Regions from separate parts of the Calorimonas adulescens genome, predicted to be linked through region 2. Evidence: riboswitches for the same ligand, from Rfam matches in the RefSeq annotation. Region 2 holds a riboswitch; the other holds the start of a gene.
The links. A riboswitch is a leader RNA that binds a small molecule or an ion and turns the genes downstream of it on or off. The one in region 2 is predicted to bind FMN.
Positions count from the first base shown of each region.

Region 1 (4,399 bases), on a different contig from region 2:
ATACCCCTTTGAAAAACCCTCTCCCAGTTTTTCACGTGTGAGCCCCTTTTCCTCTCTCAGGGATTTTATCCTTTTTAACATCTTTTCCCTATTCATACAAATACACCTCTGAATAGATTATACAGTAATTTGCAGGGCAAATAAAGTTGAATATATCCAAGACTGATAATGAGTGATAAATAATTTTTAAATATGTCTTTGGAGGTTATAAATCACTAATGACTGAGCGAAGAATTTAATAAAAATTTTGATTGACATATGCGTAACATTAGTGTACTATATAACTAATACAGTAGTATTGGAGGTGAAACATGAACAGTCTGGATGAGCATTATCCTATATATCTGCAGATAATGAACGATATTAAGAAAAAAATAGCTAAAGGAGAGATTAGTCCGGGGGAAAGACTGGCATCTGTCAGGGATATGGCCATCGTATATACAGTAAACCCCAATACAATGCAGAGGGTATATCAGGAACTGGAAAGAGAGGGAGTGATAAATACGAAGAGGGGGATGGGAAGTTTTGTTACAGAGGATGAAGGTCGTGTAAGAAATATAAGAGACAGTATGGCCCGGGAGCTCATTGAAAACTTTATAAAAGAGATGAACGGCCTGGGGTTTGCCTATAAGGAAATAGCTTCAATGATTGAAATATATTGCAGAGAGGAGATGGGGACCAATGAGTGATTTCTTAAAGGCGGTCAATCTCAAGAAGAGATACAGCAGCAAATGGGCATTGAGGGGCGTGGATTTAAATATTGAAAAAGGAAGGATAGTTGGACTTTTAGGACATAATGGAAGTGGCAAGTCTACCCTCTTAAAGATAATTGCTGGTCTTTTAAAACCTACGGAGGGTGAAGTGTTGATCGATGGGAAGAGGCCAGGCCTTGCCACAAAAGGCATAGTCTCTTTTATGCCGGAGGGCAGCCATCTATATAAATGGATGAGAATAAAAGATGCTATCTCCTTTTACAGAGAAATGTTTGATGACTTCAATGGAGATAAAGCAGAAGATTACTTGAAACTGATGGCCTTAAACCCTGAGGATAAGATTACCTCACTATCAAGAGGCATGATGGAAAGGCTAAAACTGCTCCTTGTTCTATCCAGGAACGCTGAGATATACCTTTTGGATGAACCCTTAAGCGGTATAGACCCCCTTTCGCGGGACAAGATAATCACCGGGATACTGGAAGGTTACAGAGAAGGCGAAAGTTCAATCATTATATCCACGCATATGGTGTCCGAGATTGAAAAGATATTTGACGAGGTAATATTCTTGGACCATGGAGAGGTGATGATGTCTGGCAATGCAGATGAAATGAGAGACCAGAGGGGAAAATCCATCGAGGATATCTTTAAGGAGGTGCTTCAATGAAGAGGTTATATTCTCTGCTAAAAAATGAATATCATACGGAGATTTATCGCTTTTGCATATCCATAGCTGTACTTGCAGCGTTCTATATCTTTCTCTTGACAAGGGTAGCGGCCTGGCCTGAAGGCGCCCCCACAGCCGTATCGCTTATCCCGGTATTTGGATTTGCCCTGGCGGCAGTGGTAGGCAGCTTTACTGCAATGGGCGATGAGTATAAGCATGGGACGATATACACCCTTATGTCGCTACCTGTTAGCGGCTATATGGTGATAGGCGCTAAATTTCTTTTGGTGTTTGTTAAGTTTGTCATCTATAACCTGTTGATGCTGTCAGGCTTTCTGACTGTATTAAACAGGGATCTCATCGTGAGGGTAGCTCAGGTGCAGGCTGTATACGCAGGACAACTGTGGAATGCAATCCTTAAGGACTCGATAAGCTTTTACCTTCTTGGCACAGGATTTCTCGCGTTTGGAATAATTACCGGTATATTTTCCTACACTGTATACAGGTCTATAGATATACCCTTTATCAGGTTTCTTGCAGCATTTATAGCATATATACTGCCAGGCTATATAGCACAAAAATTGTCTGAATGGACGGTGGATATCCTCCCGCCAATCTGGATGAAGATCTATGGGTTTTCTACTTTGAATTCGGTTTTTAACCCGGGTAGCGTTTCAATATCATTGACTCCAGGTATATTCTATATATTAATAGCAGTCCTTATGTTTATTTCGGCAGGGTGGCTATATGAAAATAGAATGGAGGTATTATAGTGAGATACAGAAATCTGGTAATTTTAGTTGCACTCTTCAGCGAACATCTTTGACTCAAAAAGCTGTTGATTTTTTAACATATATGTGCTAATATATAGTCAGAACTTAATAAGAAGGCAGTAACTTCAGGGCAGGGTGCAATTCCCGACCGGCGGTAAAGCCCGCGAGCCGAAAGGCAGATCCGGTGAAACTCCGGAGCCGACAGTATAGTCTGGATGGGAGAAGTGTTTTTTTGTTGGGTTTAAAATCCTGAAGGTTATTGCCTTCGGGATTTTTTGATAGGAGGGGTCTAAATGGAAATGGTTCATAAAAGGACAACAGTACTTGTAAAGACTGGTATGTTAGCTGCTATAGCTACTGTACTTATGTTTATTGAATTTCCACTGCCTTTGTTTCCAGCATTTTTAAAGATGGATTTGAGCGAGGTGCCTGCACTATTGGGGAGCTTTGCTTTGGGGCCTGTGGTAGGCGTACTTATAGAACTCATAAAGAATGTGCTTCATATAGCTATTAAGGGCACGACTACTGCAGGTGTGGGAGAACTGGCAAACTTCTTAGTTGGGAGTGCATTGGTAGCTACAGCCGGTGTTATGTATCGAAAGCATAAGACAAAGCATGTGGCCATAATATCGATGATGTTGGGTACGCTGTTTATGACTGTATTGGGATGCCTTTTTAACTACTTTGTGCTCTTACCCCTATATCAGACAATGATGGGGATACCGATGGATGCTATAGTCAAGATGGGCAGTGAGGTGAACTCTTTAATTGTGAATGTAAAGACCTTAGTGGTGTTTGGGATAGCTCCATTTAATATCTTAAAAGGACTGGCAGTATCACTGATTACTTTGCTGGTATACAAGAGGTTATCGCCTATACTTCACAACTAAAAATTGGCCCTCATACTTTCTTTACCCGACTCATATACATAGTATTTGGAGGAGGAGGGGTATGAGGGTCTTTATTTTTTTGCTTATAATAGCCCTTGTATTTACATATGGGTGCGGCAGCCGTGTGACAGAGGAGAAGGTGGAGGTACAGGAGCCGCACCATGTAGATCCTGATAGTACAGAGGCGGGTGGTAATGGGGCTCAAAAGGATGGTGGGGTACTAATGATAAGTGTCTATATGACCAAAAGCAATAAGATTGTTTCTATACCATTTGAGGAATATGTTAAAGGTGTGGTGGCGGCCGAGATGCCGGCGGCCTTTGAGATGGAAGCATTAAAGGCTCAGGCCGTAGCTGCCAGGACATATGCCCTGGCAAGGCTTAGAGAGTTTGGTGGGCCCGGATGTGAGCTGCATGAGGGGGCTGATATATGCACTGACTTCACCCACTGCCAGGCCTATGCAGAAAAGAGTGATATGGTATCTACATGGGGTAAGGATACAGACTATTACTGGGATAAGATATCCAGGGCCGTTGAGGATACAAAAGGCGAGGTGGCCATGTATGAGGATCTTTTGATAGATCCCGTATTTCATGCGATATCAGGAGGCAAGACGGAGAATTCTGAGGATGTCTGGAGAAACAGTATACCATACTTGAGGAGTGTAGACAGCCCCTACGAAGAGGGGGCCCCAAAATTTAAGACAACTGTGGAGTATTCCAGGAGGGATTTTGTAAACATACTTAAAAGAAACGTGCAGGGGCTTAAGATAAACCAGAATAAGCTTTCTTCGGAAGTTAAAATAATTGACTACACGGCAGGAGGCAGAGTAAAAGACATAAAGGTGGGCAATAAGATAATATCTGGACGGGACTTCCAGACATATATGGGTCTGAATTCTAATAATTTTGTCTTTAAGTTTGATGGTGATACCGTCAAGATTGTTGTTACAGGTTACGGACATGGTGTGGGCATGAGCCAGTACGGGGCAAACGGCCTGGCCAAACACGGCTATACATACATTGACATATTAAAACACTATTATCAAGGGATAGAAGTAACCAACATGTGGTGGGTATTAGAAAATTAGATGTATAAACCTCCAACAAATGGTTATACTACCTGTTGGAGGTGGAAAAATGAAACGAATTTCGGAGTGGTGGAAAAAGATATATGGAGTGATAAACACCCAGAGTTTTTTTGTGCTATTATTTGTATGTATTGTGGCGGTAGCGGTGACTGCCGTCTATGTCACTACATATAACAGGAATAAACTGTCGCAAGAACCGCTAAGCGATGTGCAGAATCTGGACAATACCTTAAAAAGCAACGATTCAAAGATAATAGTTACGGACT
Region 1 is NZ_VTPS01000005.1:70,501-74,899, reverse strand. Features, by position in the region: gene FWJ32_RS04660 (GntR family transcriptional regulator) at 312-689, shown strand; gene FWJ32_RS04655 (ABC transporter ATP-binding protein) at 682-1,380, shown strand; gene FWJ32_RS04650 (hypothetical protein) at 1,377-2,153, shown strand; FMN riboswitch at 2,271-2,384, shown strand; gene FWJ32_RS04645 (ECF transporter S component) at 2,447-3,043, shown strand; gene spoIID (stage II sporulation protein D) at 3,105-4,133, shown strand; gene FWJ32_RS04635 (M23 family metallopeptidase) at 4,183-4,399, shown strand, end outside.
Region 1: it holds a riboswitch for FMN, as region 2 does, so the genes downstream of both, FWJ32_RS04645 (ECF transporter S component) here and ribD (bifunctional diaminohydroxyphosphoribosylaminopyrimidine deaminase/5-amino-6-(5-phosphoribosylamino)uracil reductase RibD) in region 2, are expected to answer to the same signal.

Region 2 (4,399 bases):
GAGGTTTCCCTGGCGTCCACAGAGATTGTAAAAGCAGTCTCATGGCTGTCGCTATTTTTCTGGACCATAGGTGAAAGCATAAGCTCCCTTGCCCTGTATGAAGGGATGGACACACATATCAGTCCGCGTCCATATCCTGCCATGAAGTTTATGACCTCGGGTGTCACCATCTCTGCCGCAGCTACGATATCACCCTCATTTTCTCTGTCCTCATTGTCCACGACTATAACCATTTTGCCGTTTCTGATGTCTTCTATGACTTCTTCTATAGAATTTAACATTTATATCCCTCCTCAAATATAGCCGTTTTCTTTAAGCTTTTCAGCAAGGCCATTCCCTTTTTCTCCAGCCAAAAACTTCCTTATATATTTCCCAATCACGTCACACTCTATGTTCACCATGTCTCCAACCCTTTTTTTACCTATGGTGGTAGACGACAGGGTATGAGGGATGACAGATACCTCAAAGGTGTCCTCAAAGACCATAGAGACAGTGAGGCTTACCCCATCTAAAGCTACAGAACCCTTCTCCACTATATACATTAGAATTGAATTATCAGCCCTTATACATATCCTCCTTGAATTCCCTTCATTCCTGATAGAGGCTATAGTCCCTGTACCATCTACATGTCCTGCCACAATATGTCCGCCAAACCTTCCATCTGCAGGCAGAGCTCTCTCAAGGTTTACGTGGTCACCTATGCGGATGTTCTTGAGTGAGGACCTCAGGATACTCTCAGGCATAACATCGGCGGTAAAATGGTTCCCCATTACTCCTGTAGCAGTGAGGCATATGCCGTTTACGGCTATACTATCGCCTACGGCCATCCCCTGAAGGATTTTCTCGCACTCTACTGCCAGAGATATACCTCCGCCTGTGCGATTTAGGTGCCTTACCCTACCCATCTCTTCAACAATTCCAGTAAACACAGCCAATCACCTTCTTTCAGGATACCCTTCAATTAAGATGTCATCACTTAAGCTTTTAAGGCTTAGCCTTTTAAGTCTTAATGCCCCTGATACCGTCTTAAATCCTTCTCCTTCAACCGGTGTTAGGGCAGATGCTCCTCCAATAATCACGGGGGCTACAAAGAACAAGAACTTATCCACTATACCCTTCTTTACGGCGCTCCAATTGAGGCTTCCCCCTCCTTCAAGGAGGATACTGTCTATGCCCATATCACCCAGTTTATACATAAGCTCATTCAGGTCTACCATGCCATTTTCGTCCTCTCCTGTATAGATGACCTCTGCCCCTTTATCCTTAAGGGTACTCACCCTTTCAATAGGGGCCCTCTCTGTAACAACCACTATGGGCCTGTTGCCTGACAGCACATTGGCTGATATGGGGATGGAAGCCAGAGAATCTACTATTACAGGCCTGGCATCTCTCCCGTTCTTGATCCTGGTGGTCAGATGTGGATTATCAGCAATCACAGTGTTTAGCCCCACCATTACAGCTGAAACCCTGTTTCTTATAGAATGGACATAAGCCCTGGATGTCTCCGAGCTTATCCATTTAGAGTCTCCTTCAGATGTGCAAATCTTGCCGTCTAAACTCATGGCTGCCTTTAATATAACAAAAGGCAGGTGTGTCGTTATAAACTTTATATATATCTCGTTCAGCGCCTTTGCCTCCCCTTCCAGCACACCACAGCTAACCTCTATACCTGCCTCTTTGAGCCTTGCTATACCCTCGCCATCTACCAGCGGGTTTGGATCCCTCATGGCAACCACCACCCTTTTGATAGAGGCGTCTATTAAAACCTCGGTGCAGGGCGGCGTCTTGCCATAGTGGCAGCATGGCTCGAGATTTACATACAGCGTGGCGCCCTCTGCCCTCCTTCCTGCGGCCTTTATAGCGTTCACCTCGGCATGAGCATCTCCATAAATCTTATGGTATCCCTCCCCAACAATTTCGCCATCCTTTACTATAACAGCGCCTACAAGGGGATTGGGATTGGCCCTGCCGGCACCTTCTAAGGCAAGCTCCAACGCCCTCTTCATGAATACTTCATCCATGGCCTGGCCTCCTTTACGTATAAAATAAAAAGCTCTGGAAAAATACTCCAGAGCATACCTGCATACACAGATAGACACACTGCATCTACCCTTCTTCCATCCAGACTATACTGTCGGCCCCGTAGTTACAACGGATCTGCCTTACGGCTCGCGGGCTTTACCGCCGGTCGGGAATTTCACCCTGCCCTGAAGGTATTTTCTTCAGTTTTCATTATATTAATTGTACCACTCATTTTATTTATCGTCAATATATTATCATGTTTTCACACAATACCTATCCCCTCATCAAGGACTCTCTTTGCGTGCTGTCTGGCGTCCTCAAGAGAATGGTCTTTGTAGTTGCCGCACTGCCTCTCATTGGCAGCGGGGACCTCCTCTGTCTCCAGCACCTTCTTAAGTGAGTTTTCAAAAGCTCTTTTTATATCCTCCAGTGATGAGACGCCGAATTTTATGAGGTAAAAGCCTGTCCTGCATCCCATGGGTGATACATCTATGACCCCATCCAGTTCATCCCTGAAGTATCCTGCCAAGAGGTGTTCTAATGTATGCATCCCACCTGTGGACATAGCTCCTGTGTTGGGCGTAATAAACCTTATGTCGTATTTTGCAACCTTGTCACCCTTTTCTCCTTCTTCCACGGCAGCAAGGCGGACATATGGCGCCTTTACCTTTGTATGGTCCAGTTCAAAACTCTCCACTCTTGCCATGTTATCCCTCCAATCCATATATGCCCTCGGAGAAGTATCTGTCGCTCCTGTCGGGCAGTATCACGACTATATTCCCCCTGCCTTCTATTTTAGCATACTTTAATGCCGCACACACATTGGCACCCGACGAGGAACCAACAGTGAGTCCCTCTTTTCGTGCCAGCTCACTCACCATGGCAAAGGCCTCTTCATCGCAGATTTTTTCCACATGGTCTATAAGGCTTATATCCATGGTTTCAGGTATAAAGTCATTGCCTATCCCTTCTATCTTATAGCAGCCTTTAATATCACCGCCGCCTATTATGGAGCCCACAGGGTCGGCCAAAACCCCTTTGATCTCCGGTCTTCTCTCCTTTAGATATCTCATTACCCCTGTGAATGTGCCTCCCGTACCAGCGCCCATTACCACGGCATCTATATCCCCATCAAGGTCATCCCATATCTCCGGGCCTGTGGTCTCGTAGTGGGCCTTCGGATTGGCAGGGTTTGCAAACTGGTTGGGTATAAATGAAGCCGGTATTTGCGCTGCCAGTTCCTCTGCCTTTTTTAGTGCCCCCATCATCCCGTCCTCCCTTGGTGTATTTATTATCTCTGCCCCCAGTGCCCTCATTAGCTGCTGTTTCTCTACAGAAAACTTGGTCGGCACCACCAGTATCAGTCTGTAATCTTTATTGAGGCAGGCCATAGCTAAACCTATCCCGGTATTGCCGGCCGTAGGTTCTATGATAGTGGAGCCAGGCCTTATGAGGCCCTCTTCCTCTGCCTCTTTTATTATATAGAGACAGGTCCTGTCCTTTACGCTTCCACCGGGGTTGAGGTACTCCAGCTTGGCAAATATGTTTACTCCATGTGGGATATCAAGGTGATTCAGTTTTAGAAGCGGTGTCTTGCCTATTATCTCCCTTATATCGTTATAGTAACCCATCCCCTAACCCCCCATTGCCGTCCTGAGGTCTTCTATTATATCGTCCGCATCCTCAATGCCTACCGACAGCCTGACAAGGCAGTCGTCTATGCCCAGTCTGCCTCTAATGTCCTCTGGGAATGATGCATGGGTCATGGTGGCAGGCTGGCATATCAGGCTCTCTACCCCTCCCAGGCTCTCTCCCAGGGTGATGAGTCTGACCCCGTTTAATATCTTTAAGGCCAGTTGTGGAGTTGATGTCCTGAATGAGAGTATACCGCCAAAGCCGTCGGCCTGGCCTTTCATTATCTTGTGTCCGGGGTGGTCGGGAAGACCCGGGTAATAGACCTTTTCTATCCCTTCCTGAGTTCTAAGCCATTTTGCTACCTTCATGGCGTTTTCCTCATGTCTGTCCATCCTGACACCTAAGGTCTTTACGCCCCTTATGATGTAGTAGCTGTCCTGAGGACCCAGTACAGCACCGACGGAGTTCTGGATAAAATGCAGCCTTTCCTTTAGTTCTTCGGTGGCTGTTACGGCCAGGCCTGCCACCACATCAGAGTGTCCTCCCAGGTACTTTGTGGCGGAGTGTACCACTATATCAGCCCCTAGCTCTATAGGCCTTTGCAGGTAAGGCGTCATAAAGGTGTTGTCCACAATGGTTAAACCTCCCGCCCTTTTTGCGACCTCCGCCACTCTCCTTATGTCCGTAACGTCCATAAGGGGGTTCGTGGGCGTCTCAATGAAGATAGCCCTGGCTTTACCCT
Region 2 is NZ_VTPS01000006.1:94,378-98,776, reverse strand. Features, by position in the region: gene FWJ32_RS05425 (bifunctional 3,4-dihydroxy-2-butanone-4-phosphate synthase/GTP cyclohydrolase II) at 1-281, opposite strand, end outside; gene ribE (riboflavin synthase) at 294-929, opposite strand; gene ribD (bifunctional diaminohydroxyphosphoribosylaminopyrimidine deaminase/5-amino-6-(5-phosphoribosylamino)uracil reductase RibD) at 936-2,021, opposite strand; FMN riboswitch at 2,106-2,219, opposite strand; gene FWJ32_RS05410 (S-ribosylhomocysteine lyase) at 2,285-2,728, opposite strand; gene cysK (cysteine synthase A) at 2,730-3,653, opposite strand; gene FWJ32_RS05400 (trans-sulfuration enzyme family protein) at 3,657-4,399, opposite strand, start outside.